DNA from 3 places in the Peribacillus sp. SRI_006 genome. Region 1 is predicted to be linked to each of the others. Evidence: riboswitches for the same ligand, from Rfam matches in the RefSeq annotation. Region 1 holds a riboswitch; each other region holds the start of a gene.
What was found. A riboswitch is a leader RNA that binds a small molecule or an ion and turns the genes downstream of it on or off. The one in region 1 is predicted to bind cyclic di-AMP.
Positions count from the first base shown of each region.

Region 2: another riboswitch for cyclic di-AMP. It lies ahead of AC2YHV_RS16170 (TrkH family potassium uptake protein); the one in region 1 lies ahead of AC2YHV_RS26850 (cation:dicarboxylate symporter family transporter).
Region 3: another riboswitch for cyclic di-AMP. It lies ahead of AC2YHV_RS13920 (APC family permease); the one in region 1 lies ahead of AC2YHV_RS26850 (cation:dicarboxylate symporter family transporter).

Region 1 covers NZ_JBYCZT010000029.1:23,837-28,101, forward strand. The annotation lists gene AC2YHV_RS26840 (hypothetical protein) at 1-379, opposite strand, end outside; gene AC2YHV_RS26845 (hypothetical protein) at 690-851, shown strand; gene AC2YHV_RS26850 (cation:dicarboxylate symporter family transporter) at 922-2,181, opposite strand; cyclic di-AMP (ydaO/yuaA leader) riboswitch at 2,353-2,500, opposite strand; gene AC2YHV_RS26855 (efflux RND transporter periplasmic adaptor subunit) at 2,700-3,959, opposite strand; gene AC2YHV_RS26860 (hypothetical protein) at 3,974-4,265, opposite strand, start outside.
Region 2 covers NZ_JBYCZT010000010.1:151,075-155,339, forward strand. The annotation lists gene AC2YHV_RS16160 (STAS domain-containing protein) at 1-497, shown strand, start outside; gene AC2YHV_RS16165 (potassium channel family protein) at 618-1,274, opposite strand; gene AC2YHV_RS16170 (TrkH family potassium uptake protein) at 1,298-2,629, opposite strand; cyclic di-AMP (ydaO/yuaA leader) riboswitch at 2,782-2,924, opposite strand; gene AC2YHV_RS16175 (hypothetical protein) at 3,255-3,446, shown strand; gene AC2YHV_RS16180 (TetR/AcrR family transcriptional regulator) at 3,802-4,265, opposite strand, start outside.
Region 3 covers NZ_JBYCZT010000008.1:248,022-252,286, forward strand. The annotation lists gene AC2YHV_RS13920 (APC family permease) at 453-2,279, opposite strand; cyclic di-AMP (ydaO/yuaA leader) riboswitch at 2,417-2,563, opposite strand; gene AC2YHV_RS13925 (GtrA family protein) at 2,915-3,370, opposite strand; gene AC2YHV_RS13930 (glycosyltransferase family 2 protein) at 3,330-4,265, opposite strand, start outside.

The sequences.
Region 1 (4,265 bases):
ACACAAATTGGTTATTCAATTTACGGAAAAACGGGGGATCCAGATGGGTTTTAGCGTGTCCTAAATATAAAAGTTCCGCTATTTCCCTTCCATCCAATTCATCCAGCCCTTCCGCTTCTTCAAAATCGATCCAACAGAAATCTCCATATGCCTGGACATTTTCTTTAACGAGCTTCGCAATAGCTTCAGATGAAGCGCTCTCAAGCAGGACATTCAAATTGTATTCCCCACCATCGAATTGATGTTTCAATAATAAGATCGAATCCAAGGTATACGGAAGCGAATTGACGAATTCACGAAAATTGAGTCCATTAAAAAGGACAAACCGTTCGGAAGCCTGCATATACATGTATAAGATATCATTACTTTCATTCTTCATAACCTGACCCCCTCCGAGCTCTCAATCAATAATGTTATTTTATCAAACTTTTGGAGTTTCACGTAAGTTATATAACCCCAATATTAATCATCATCATCTGCATCAGGTAGAAATCCATATTAACCAAATCGAAGAAAGGATCATAAATGGTTTTTTCATTCATTCACTCATTTCATAGGGCCGCTTCCCTTTTTGCTGATGCTTCCCCAACTCAAAATGACCGACATTAGCTTTGAAAACAAATCAACCGTATTTTAAAGCCGGAAGGTAGTTTCATTTCACAACACATGACCTTCTGAGCCGAGAGGAAATGATTTGGTTTTGGGGTAAACAAGATGAAAGGCTTTATGAATTTGGGGGTATTTTGACATCCGGGAAGACGCGTCAAGAAGGTAGTTTCCTCCATAAAACAATTCAACTTGAAGTGCTTGAGCATCTGAAGGAAGCAGAGTTTACAGTCATCGAGAAATAAGAAAGCGCTATTTCATTCAAAAAAATAAATAAAAAAATCCAGAGTGACATTTCACTCTGGATTTTTTATATTAAGAAACTTGCTCTAACTCTTTTTTGGAAGGAGGGTTGAATTGACCTTCCCATTTAGAGATGACGATTGCCGCAAGTGAATTACCGATAACGTTTACCACTGTACGTCCCATATCAAGAATACGGTCGATACCGGCAATAAATGCTAGACCTTCAATAGGAATACCGACAGTTCCCAATGTCGCTAAAAGAACTACGAAAGATACACCCGGTACACCCGCAATTCCCTTGGACGTGATCATTAAAACTAGCATCAGCGTAATTTGCTCATACGCGCTTAAATCGATTCCGTACATTTGAGCGATGAAGATAGCTGCTAACGCTTGGTATAATGTAGAACCATCAAGGTTAAAGGAGTATCCAGTCGGAATAACAAATGTAGCAATATGTTTTGGACATCCCGCTTTCTCCATTTTTTCCATGAGTTTCGGAAGAACCGCTTCTGAACTTGCAGTAGAGAAAGCAAGAATCAATTCTTCTTTTAGAAGTTTAATCAGCGTAAAGATATTGAATCCGACAAATTTCGCAATAAGACCAAGAATGACTATTACAAAGAAAATCATTGTTCCGTATACAGAAAGCGCTAACTTTCCTAGCGGAATTAAAGATTCCAAACCGAACTTGGAGATCGTCACACCGATTAGTGCAAATACACCGATAGGAGCGAATTTCATGACCATGTTAGTTAGGTAGAACATTCCTTCAGCTGTACCTTGGAAGAAGCGGAATACTGGTTTACCCTTTTCACCGATGGCTGCAATACTAAGCCCAAACAACACGGAGAAGAAAATGATCGCTAGCATATCGCCTTGTACCATAGCTTGAACTGGATTGGATGGTACAATGTGAACGAGTGTATCCACGAACGATTCATGCTGCTTAGTTTCTGCTGTATCAACATACGTAGAAATATCAGTTTGTTCCAGCTTATCCATATTCACACCAGCACCAGGCTGGATGATATTCGCTGAAATTAAACCAACAGCAATCGCTATCATAGTTACGACAACAAAGTATGATAATGATTTAGCACCTAGTTTACCTACCGCTTTCAAATCACCTACACCAGCAACTGCAACGATAAGGCTTGAAACGATGATCGGCACTACAATCATTTTAATCATTCGTAGGAAAATGTCTCCGAATGGCTGTAAAAAGTTTTGGGCCGTCTCATTACCATAAAAAATGGCACCAACGATAATCCCTAGAATTAAACCAATGAAAATTTGGCTAGCTAAACTTAGTTTGAATTTCTTCATTTACTTTCCTCACCTTCCATAAAGTCTTTGATGCAAAAACATTTTTGTCTCGGTAAGGGAAACAAGATACTAATAAAAGAAAGTAATTTTTCTTTTTTGAAAAACTCTGTCTTTACGCCGAAAAAAAAGACACTTCATGTGTCGATTTCTTATAGGCGTGAATATTCACACATGTTCCCTTGAAGACGCTGACGAGGTTAGCTGTCGGGTTAGGATTGGAAACACAAAAAGCCCTTTCATTTCTGAATTCACCCCTAGCGGATAAAATCCACAAAAATGGGTCCCCCGTTCTTGGAATAAGATTAAGCGAGTTAACTTATAATAAAATATTATACTAAAAATGATAATCTGTAAATATTTATTCGCATCCGTTCTAGAAAAAGGTCTTTAAATATGTCTGAATATTCTGTATTAATAGCTACTCTATCTATAATTACGCTTCCCGATTTTTAATCACTTAAGTTATATTGATATAATTAATAAATAATTTGTCATCACCTCTCTTGTGAAAAAAGCGGTTATTTTTCCAGAATGCCAAGTAACAGGTATCTTACTTTTTCCCTAGAGGTGAATTTTTTATAAGTTCTAGCTTTCACTTTTTCAAATTGAATCGGGGTAATAAAATAAGAATGGTTCTTCACTGCCACATTCGGCTTCAGGAGGATGACGTCACCTACAGACGGTCCCTTTATGATTTCCTGCTTCCCTTCAGCCTTAAGACCTTTTGTAATGTAATGTTTATCCACATGGCCTTTATTCGTCAACTTGTAAATATATGGATGCTTTTGGTATTGTACCGCCTCTATAGGTATGGAGGGTACACCGGCTTTCTCATTGGTTATTACAGTAAGGTTCACTTTCGATCCCACCAACAGAGGTTCCGTTTCTTCGCCTTCCGGTTCGATTAAAGCCTGAAATGGAAATCTGTTATCTTTTTTTAATGATGGCTCTTCTGCGGGATAGGAATGGATACGGCCTATCGTCCCTTTCAATGCCTTTTTTGAATCAGAGGAACTTGCTTTTATAGTCATGCCCACTTCAGCCTTTTTCATTTCCTCTTCGGAGAAATCCCCTTCAATTGCCATATTTGTAGAAACGATGGATATAATGGGATTATCAAGGTTTTTATTGATATTTTTAACGACACCATCAGCCTCGCTCGTCGTCACAATTGCACTGGACTGCTCCTCAATCGAACTTAATTTAGCGTCAAGCATTTTCACTTTTTCATCCAACCTGTTTTTTTCTAGTTCCTGCTTGTACATTTCTTGCTCAATGTTACTTTTAATAAGGTCTGAAGAGCTTGTCGTTATATCAATATTCAAGTTTTTTTCCACCGATTCATCAATTGCAGCTTCAGGTTCACTGGTCAAGGTCCCCTGATAAGACCTCAACTTCCCTATGTATTCCTCAATCCCTGCCCTTTCCCCCTCAGCTGCCGTTTTCTCCGCTTCCAAACTCGCTTTAAGCGCATCAAGTTCGGTCGCCGTATACTCAAACAACGAGGAGCCAGCCGTAATCGAATCGCCTTCTTTTACAAGGAATTTCTTAAAATCATTTTTCTTGGCATCAAAATAGATATCATACTCTTCTACTGGTTTAATTACCCCATTTGTTTGAATAGTATCCGTAATTGTATCTTTTTTTACCTTAGTCCAGTTTTCAACGAAAACCGTACGTTCCACTTTGCTTTCCTTTTTTTCAATAAGGTATAAGTTAACGGTTATTAACACTATCGACGCAATGGAGACCGCCACTATTTTCCAGTTACCGCTCATTCATTTCACCCGCTTTATACAAATACGCCTACTTGGATGTATCCTAAAAAGGCTTTAACAAACCATGTGGCCAAATAGAAAAGAACAATCATTAAAAGGACCAAATAATTATTACGTTCTGTAAATTCCTTTAAATAAAAATATTGCAGAGCAATAATGAGAAATTGAAAAATGGTAATTTCACTGAAAAAGTGAATGAAATAATCGCTTCTGAGAAAATACTGACTGATGATCCCCAAAGAAAAAGGATTGGCATCGCTGCCTATATCCATTAAAACGAATAAGGGAATCAATAATGTTTTTTCC
Region 2 (4,265 bases), on a different contig from region 1:
AATTGCATGGAGATCAATATACACAGGAGGAAATAAACTCCTGGTATCGGATAGTGGTGAAGGTGATCAGTGAAGTGATGGAGAGGTTTACGGAAGCGAATCATAGGTATGCCAATAAAATCATGAAAGCCCAACAGGCAACGATCGATGAATTGAGCACACCCATCATTTCCCTTAAAGATAACACGGCATTGCTTCCCCTGATAGGCGATATTGACACGACGAGGGGCATGTCCTTGCTTGAAAACACCTTACAAAAGTGCGCTGAAAAAAATGTCACCAGACTTTTCATTGACCTATCCGGCGTTCATTCAATAGATAGCGGATCAGCACACCAGCTGTCTCAATTGATTGAATCCTTGCATTTGATCGGAATTCAAACAACCCTTTCAGGACTTCGGCCGGAAATAGCCATGACTGCCGTTAAGCTTCAACTTCCTTTTGATAAAGTGACGATAAAGTCCACTCTTGCCCAAGCGATCAGTACGATAAAATAATACATACATACCCTGGGCTCGGGGATGTTCGTTATACATTTCATCGAGAAGACCTCCATATGGCGGTCTTCTCGTATGTATTAGCCTTCAAAAGGAGCAAGAGCCGGAACCTGCCGGATTTTATTCAATATTGGCAAAGACGGCCAGATCTTCTTTATTGCCAACCACTAAAAGCATATCTTTTTCATGGATATCCTGATCAGGTGACGGTGCTATGATAATTTCTCCATTACTCACGATGGCAATGACGCTGATATTATATTTTGCCCGTAAATCAAGCTCCCTGAGGCTTTTTCCCTTCATGCTCATGGGGAGGATGATTTCCTCGATATTGTATTCTTTAGAAAGCTCGATATAGTTCAGCATGTTAGGGGAAAGGAGCTGGTTCGCGACCCGTTCCCCCATATCCCTCTCAGGATAGATGACCCAGTCGGCACCGACTTTTGTCAGCACCTGACCGTGATTTTTATTAAGTGCCTTGGCAATGACCTTTTTGATCCCAAGTTCTTTTAAAAGCAAGGTAGTTAAAATGCTCGATTGCATGTCATTTCCGATGGCTACGATGACACAATCGAAATTACGGATTCCGATTGACCTCAATGTCTCTTCTTCAGTCGTATCCGCCATGATCGCATGGGTAACGCTCAGCTCCGCACTCTCGACTCTTTCCTCGTTGACATCAATACCCAATACCTCTTGGCCAGCCGTATATAATCTATGGGCCACACTGGTTCCGAATCTGCCTAGACCGATCACGGCATATTGTCGTTTTCCCATCTTTTACACTCCTTCATTTATAATTAACCAATCATGATTTTTCCTTTTGGACGTCGGAAAGAATCTGGTTTGCGCCTCATGGCGATAGCAAAGGCCAAAGTCAAAGGGCCAACACGGCCTGCAAACATCGTGAAAATGATGAGCATCCGGCCGACCGGTGATAATTCCGGGGTCAAACCCATTGAAAGTCCCACGGTGGCGAAAGCTGAAGTGGCTTCGAACAAAATCATCAAGAAATCAGTTCCGCTTTCAGTGATGGTCAGCAGAATGGAGATGATGGAAACCATGAATACACCAATGAACGTAACGGATAATGCTTTAAAGATCGTTTCACTCACGATGCGGTGGCGAAACAAGACCACATCACCCTTACCTTTGATCTGTGACCAAACCGTTCCGGCAATCGTCGCCAATGTCGTCGTTTTAATCCCGCCGCCAGTCGATCCGGGTGATGCCCCAACGAACATCAAGAAAATGATGAGCAGTAATGTAGGCTGAGTTAAATCAGGGATATTCAGCGTGTTGGAGCCTGCCGTCCGTGGTGATACCGATTGAAATAAGGACGACAGCATTTTACCCATGAAAGATAAAGGCTGCAATGTCTTGGCATTGCCGTACTCGAATAAAAAGATTAAAATCGCGCCGGCAATCGTAAGGGTCACGCTAGTCGTCAGAACGATCTTCGTATGTACGGATAAACGATGTGCATTCCGATATTCGTATAGTTCATTCATCACGATAAAGCCTATCCCGCCAAACGTGATGAGGAAGGCGACGGTAAGGGTTACGAATGGATCCGATGCATATGGGGTCAAACTCCTGAATTCCCCCATTAAATCAAAGCCGGCATTATTGAAATTCGAAACGGAATGAAAAACCCCGTAATAGATCGCTTTCCCGGTTGGCATGTCAAAAGAAAAGCGAATCGATAAGATAAGGGCACCCACACCTTCAATGATGGCCGTGAAAATTAACAGCCGTTTCACTAATCTGACTACACCCGCCATGGATAGATTATTTAAGGACTCCTGCAAGAGTAACCTGCCTTTTAAGGAAATCTTTTTCCCTAGAAGGAAAAAGAAAAACGTCGCAAATGACATGAACCCTAAGCCGCCTATCTGAATCAGTGTTAAGATAACCAACTCACCAAAAGTGGTGAAAGTCGATCCCGTATCCACTACGACCAGCCCTGTTACACATGTAGCGGAAGTCGAGGTGAATAAAGCATCCAGAAAAGAAAGGCCATGGCCATTTTCTGTGGAAATCGGCAGGGTCAATAAATAGGCCCCGATAAGTATCAGGATGGCAAAGCCGAGTACAAGTATTTTTGGCGGATCCAATAAATTTTTTGTCATTCTCAAATGATCATCCCTACTGTATGACTTTTAATCAACAATCTCTTTTCGAATCTGTTTAAAGGCATAATAAAAAGACCTGCGAAATCATCGAATAGCTGTATTGCCACTAATAGCGAGCAAAAAAAAGCTTCCGAAATAGGCGGTCTTAAGACCTCCTTCGCTTTAGCCGACGAAGTTAGCTGACGGGTAGGATGGCGAAAGAGCTGATCTCATCCCTTCTGCAAGGCAGAATTAACCCCAAATGATTGGGTCCTCCGTACTCATTTATAATGAGTTTTGGCCGAAATGCATTAAATTGATAAACGTATTCTACTCCCATCATTTAGCAGTTGTAAACCCCTAAATCGTAAAAAAATATTTCTTTAATAAAACTGAAAATTTACGTTTTATTTACATTAAAAAAACGTATTGACAAATATTAGTTGGCACATTATGATAGGTTCGATTAATCCAATTATGATAACCGGCATCGATATACTTTATTCAATAATTTCAAAGCAGAACATGCTATTGCCAATCGAAATTTGTAATAGATATATTATGTTTCTTTTGTAAAAGATAAAGAAAAAAGCAGTACATTATTAGTTAAATTCAATACATTTTATTAAAAAGGCGGGCAATTATGGAGAAGACGTTCAATAGATATGTTATCAATGCTACAGGCAAGGGTGGCCAAACATATTTAACACAATGCCAGGATAAAGATGCACTAAGGAAATGGATAGCCGATCATGAGGATCAAATCATCATGAATGAATTAAGGATAACGGATAAGAAAAAGAATCCGTTTTTAAAACTGTTTTCCCCAAGATAAATCAACTGATTCCAACATTCATAGCGGTATTCAATTATTGTAATCCCTGTGTTCTATCCAGGAACGGTGAGCGAAAAATCCATATCTTGTTTTGCTTTTAAACTCATTATATTTAATGAGTTTTTTTGCGTTATTTAGAGTATTTAACCAGTAATGTGTAAAGAAGAGAAAATTCCATTTCATTTCGATTCGGTTCGTGGCGATTTCAGGTTCCCTGATCATGTTCGCTTTATCCATATGGTTGTCGATGCTTAGTATGAAGACCTCCAAGAGCAGGTGTTATTCCGTTGGTGATGTAGAGATAGAAGCGAAGGGAAAGATGTAATACGACTTAAAGGCACCCTTTAATAAATGTTCATTGGATGAATGTGCGCAATTGGCTGATGAAGTTCAAGATTTGAAAATGGATTTTCGCCATTTCTTCCGCCGTTTGTTCCTCACAGTTCTCCAGCCACTCAGTAATCACCCCTAAAATCGCCGATGTCAGGAAGGCGTGCATATACATGCGGAATGCTTCATCTTTAGCTGCAGGATGCAGGCTGATCAAACGCTCCAACAGTACTTCACCGAAAACCCGTTTTATTTTTTTCGCAAAAGAAGGGTCGCCCTGATCACCAAGAATGGCCCTTAATGCGTGAGCATGTTCACTGATGAATTGAAAAATCGCTATGAAAGGCGGATAAAGTTGCTGTTGATTAAGAGCCAAAAAAGCCTCTTTAGGCAAAATGGCAGTAATTCGGGTTTGAAGTTCATGTAACAATTCCTGCTGTAAGTGATCCATCAATTCATATTTATCTGTGTAGTGCAAATAGAATGTGC
Region 3 (4,265 bases), on a different contig from region 1:
AAATTTCATTTTGTCTTCTTAATATGTTCGCATTATTTGAATTGACCCTTGGTAATTTTATGAAGTGTTTCCCTAAAAGAATTGTTCAACACAAAAAGAGCTGCAGAAGCAGCCCTTTTTAATGATACTGATTGATGCTATCCACCGTTGATGATGTCGCATGTCCATTTCCGAATCATCAGCGACTTTGAAATAATAACTTTCCCAAACAGCAGTCAATCGGATAATGATGATGGAGAAGGTTTTATATTAACATTAATTAAAGCTTTAAAAGAGGAAGTATCCCCACATCTTACTGCAAATCCTTTTTATTGTACGGGCTTCATAGTTACTGTGAGTAATGAATGTTCATACTCACATATCGGAAGCGTAAGTTATTGCTGAATTTTTTATAAAGATAAGAAAAAAAGCAAACCTTATGTAGGTCTGCTTCTTTTCTTAGTTAATGGAACTTACTTCTTCAAATGATAGGGCACTGTCGTAACAACCACATTTCTTCTATAAAGCAAGTAGGCCTTAATCAGTAAACTTGATTGGTTATGAAGTATATTGTGCCAGCCCTTCTTCGGAATGAATTGGGGGATGATCACCGTAACTTTATAGTTGGATTCACTAGCCTTATGTTCTACTGTGTCCACAAATTTAGTTAGTGGCTGTATGATACTCCTGTAATAAGAGTTTAGAGTCACAAGTCTAACATCTGGTTGCCACTTCTTCCATTTTTCTTCGAATTTCTTTTCATCTTCTCTTTCAAAAGCGACATAAACGGCAATGACCTGATGTGCAGATAGAGATTTTGCATAATTTAAAGAGTTCTCAACCACATGAGTTATACCCGCAACAGGTACAATGATGATATTTCCTTCGATTGGTAAGATCGGCTCACATGTTGTAATCCTTAGTTGGTCTCCAACTGCTTCATAATGCTTTCTGATTCGATGAAAAATTAAAATGATGATAGGTAAAAAAATCAAAACAGGCCAAACCTGAATAAATTTGGTTAAAAAGAATATCATCGTGACGATAAAGCTAATTATGGCACCAATTGAATTAATGGTTAATTTCATCATCCAGCCTTTTGGCTTTTCGCGAATCCATTTAACAATCATCCCGGTCTGGGATAACGTAAATGGGATGAATACACCAACCGCATAAAGCGGAATGAGATTTTCCGTATGTCCTTCAACTGCGACTATCAAGATGATGGATGCAAGTCCAAGTATGATAATTCCATTGGAATACCCTAAACGGTCCCCTCTGATCGTAAACGCCCTTGGTATGAATTTATCCTTCGCCAGATTTACCGCAAGCAAAGGGAAAGCCGAATATCCAGTATTTGCCGCAAGTATCAAGATCAATGCAGTTGTACCTTGAATGAAGAAATACATGAAATTCCGTCCAAAGATCTCTTCAGCAATCTGGGAGACGACCGTTACCTCTGCGCTAGGAACAATGCTTAAATAATAGGCTAAATATACGATTCCCGAAAACAAAACAGCTAGTAAGGAACCCATCGCTATTAATGTTTTCGCAGCATTATTCGGTGCTGGATCTTTAAAGTTCGGGATTGCATTGGAAATCGCTTCGACTCCTGTCAATGCGGAGCTTCCTGATGCAAATGCTCTTAGCAGTATAAATAAACTGATGCCGGCTACCGGAGTCCCGATTGACGCATGCAATTCCGGTGAGACTCCTCCCGTCAGAATTTTGTAAATTCCAACCCCAATCAAGATGAACAAGGCTAAAACGAATAGGTACACCGGATAGGCCAAGACAGATGCCGATTCCGTAACCCCCCTAAGGTTCAAGATAGTAAGTAGGATGACGAAAATAATGGCTATGAGGACATTATAATCATGCAGGCCGGGAAAAGCGGACGTGATGGCATCCGTACCAGCGGAAACACTTACCGCGACAGTTAATATATAATCGACCAATAAGGATCCTCCAGCTATCAACCCTGGATTGACACCTAAATTGTTTTTTGAAACCACATAGGCTCCCCCGCCATGTGGATAAGCGAAAATGATTTGTCTGTAGGACAAAATCAAAGCGGTTAACAGGATCAATACTCCAATCGCGATAGGGATTGAATACCAGAATGCCGCAGCACCGACCGTGATCAGGACAATCAATATTTGCTCCGGCCCATATGCAACCGAAGACAATGCATCTGAAGATAATATCGCCAACGCCTTTGTTTTATTAAGCTTTTGTTCACCAAGTGCATTTGATTTTAAAGGTCTCCCGATCAAGAACCTCTTTATAGAAGATAACATCAAGAATTCACCACCATGTAATTTATAAGTTTATATTTCCCAGCTGTCGCAAAAAAACGAGACGAAACACAAAAATGCCTACAAGTCATAGCTAAATAGACCTGTAGACATCAATTTTTTTGTCTAACAAGCTCCACCTTCCTTCTCATATAACGCTTACGAGGTTAGCTGACGGATTCGGACCTAAGAGTAGCCCTACCTTTTAAAGGATTCACCCCTTGGATTGTTAAAGACAATCCCAATAACGGGTCCCCCGCACCATAAGGCTTAAGCGATTTAGAAATATGAAACTGTTGATTATCATACTCCCGTGAAATGGAAAAGTAAATGAAAATTTTGCACAGAAATAGAATTATTATTTATAAGCGAGGTTTTATTCTTGACTTATATAACAAAAGTCATGCAAACACATGATTCGATGGTAGGAAAGAAGGAAAGTAAACGTCTGAAAGGAGGATATTCAAGAAGACAATGAACAAAAGATAGATTCCCCAAAAGGAAAAATGAAGTAACGTGGTGGATTAAGTAAAACAGATCTGCCCCAGCTTGGATAGTCATAAAATCAGAATTTCGCTTTCCGATTCCATTTTTAATTCCCGTCCATTCGGGGGCATTATTCCACTGATCTACGCCAATTAGTTCCTTCCTTCTTGAATTGGCCTCAAATTGCTTTTTTTAAAGACAAAGTATTTCTGGCCAAGATAGTTAAGCACTGTATAAAAGATTGTTCCTATCAGAACAGCCAAATTTTGTTGTATGGATAAATGAACGGTTCCTTCCAGTGATTCTGCAATGGCTTGGCCTATAGAATAAGCGGCGGAATAACAAATCAGGATGACGCAAAAGAAACGGGCAACTCCTCGCCGCCATTCTATATCGCTTTTAAAGGTAAAAGTCCTGTTCAAAAGAAAACTCGTTACAGCTCCCGTACCATTGCCGATAAAGGTGGAGATCCAGTAAGATAATTCAAGAGCATTCATGAGAAAAAGCATGATGGAAAGTCCAACCGCTGTATTGACTATTCCAACCAATAAAAAGCGGATAAAGGAGTTAGTTTGTTTTAGATAGTTTTTCAATACTGTTCCGTTCATTGTCTAGTTGCTCCCGTTTTTTTAAATCGAGCGGATTAAATAGATCAAGATCAACAATATATTTAGGCCGGCGTTTGGATTCATTATAGATTTTTCCGATATACTCCCCAATCAACCCTACAGCAATCAACTGTAGTCCACCGATCAACCATATGGAGGTGATCAATGAGGTCCAGCCAGTTTCGGTCTGCCCATAAAATTTCAACCATAAAAAGTAAGACCCAAAGAGTAAGCTAATGAAAAAGGAAAGACATCCTAGCCATAATACAAGCCGGATCGGTGTAACTGAAAAGGAAGTAATGCCATCAAGTGCAAAAGCAACCATCTTCTTAAATGGATATTTCGTTTCCCCGGCCAATCTTTCTTTACGGTCATAATAAACAGAGTCCGTCTTAAACCCAATGAGCGGGACAATCCCCCGTAAAAAAAGATTCGTTTCATCAAAGCGTTCCAACTCCATGATCGCCCTCTTGCTCATTAGCCGGAAATCGGCATGATTATAGACAAGGTTAACCCCCATCTTGTTCATCAATTTATAAAAACCTGTTGCAGATGTTCGTTTAAAGAATGAATCAAGGTCTCTTTTCTGGCGGACACCATATACGATTTCACATCCTTCATTGAATTTACGAATGAATTCCGGGATGACTTGAATATCATCCTGTAAATCTGCATCAATGGAAATCACACAATCTGAGGCTTCCTTGGCTGTAAACAACCCAGCCAGAAGTGCATTTTGATGTCCAGCATTCCGGGAAAGCTTTAGCCCGCGAACATATTCATTATTAATCGTTTCTTTGTAAATGATCTTCCAAGTTTGATCCTTGCTCCCATCATCGACAAACAAAATTTTACTTTGACCGGAAACAACGTTTTCATCGACCAACCCCCTCAT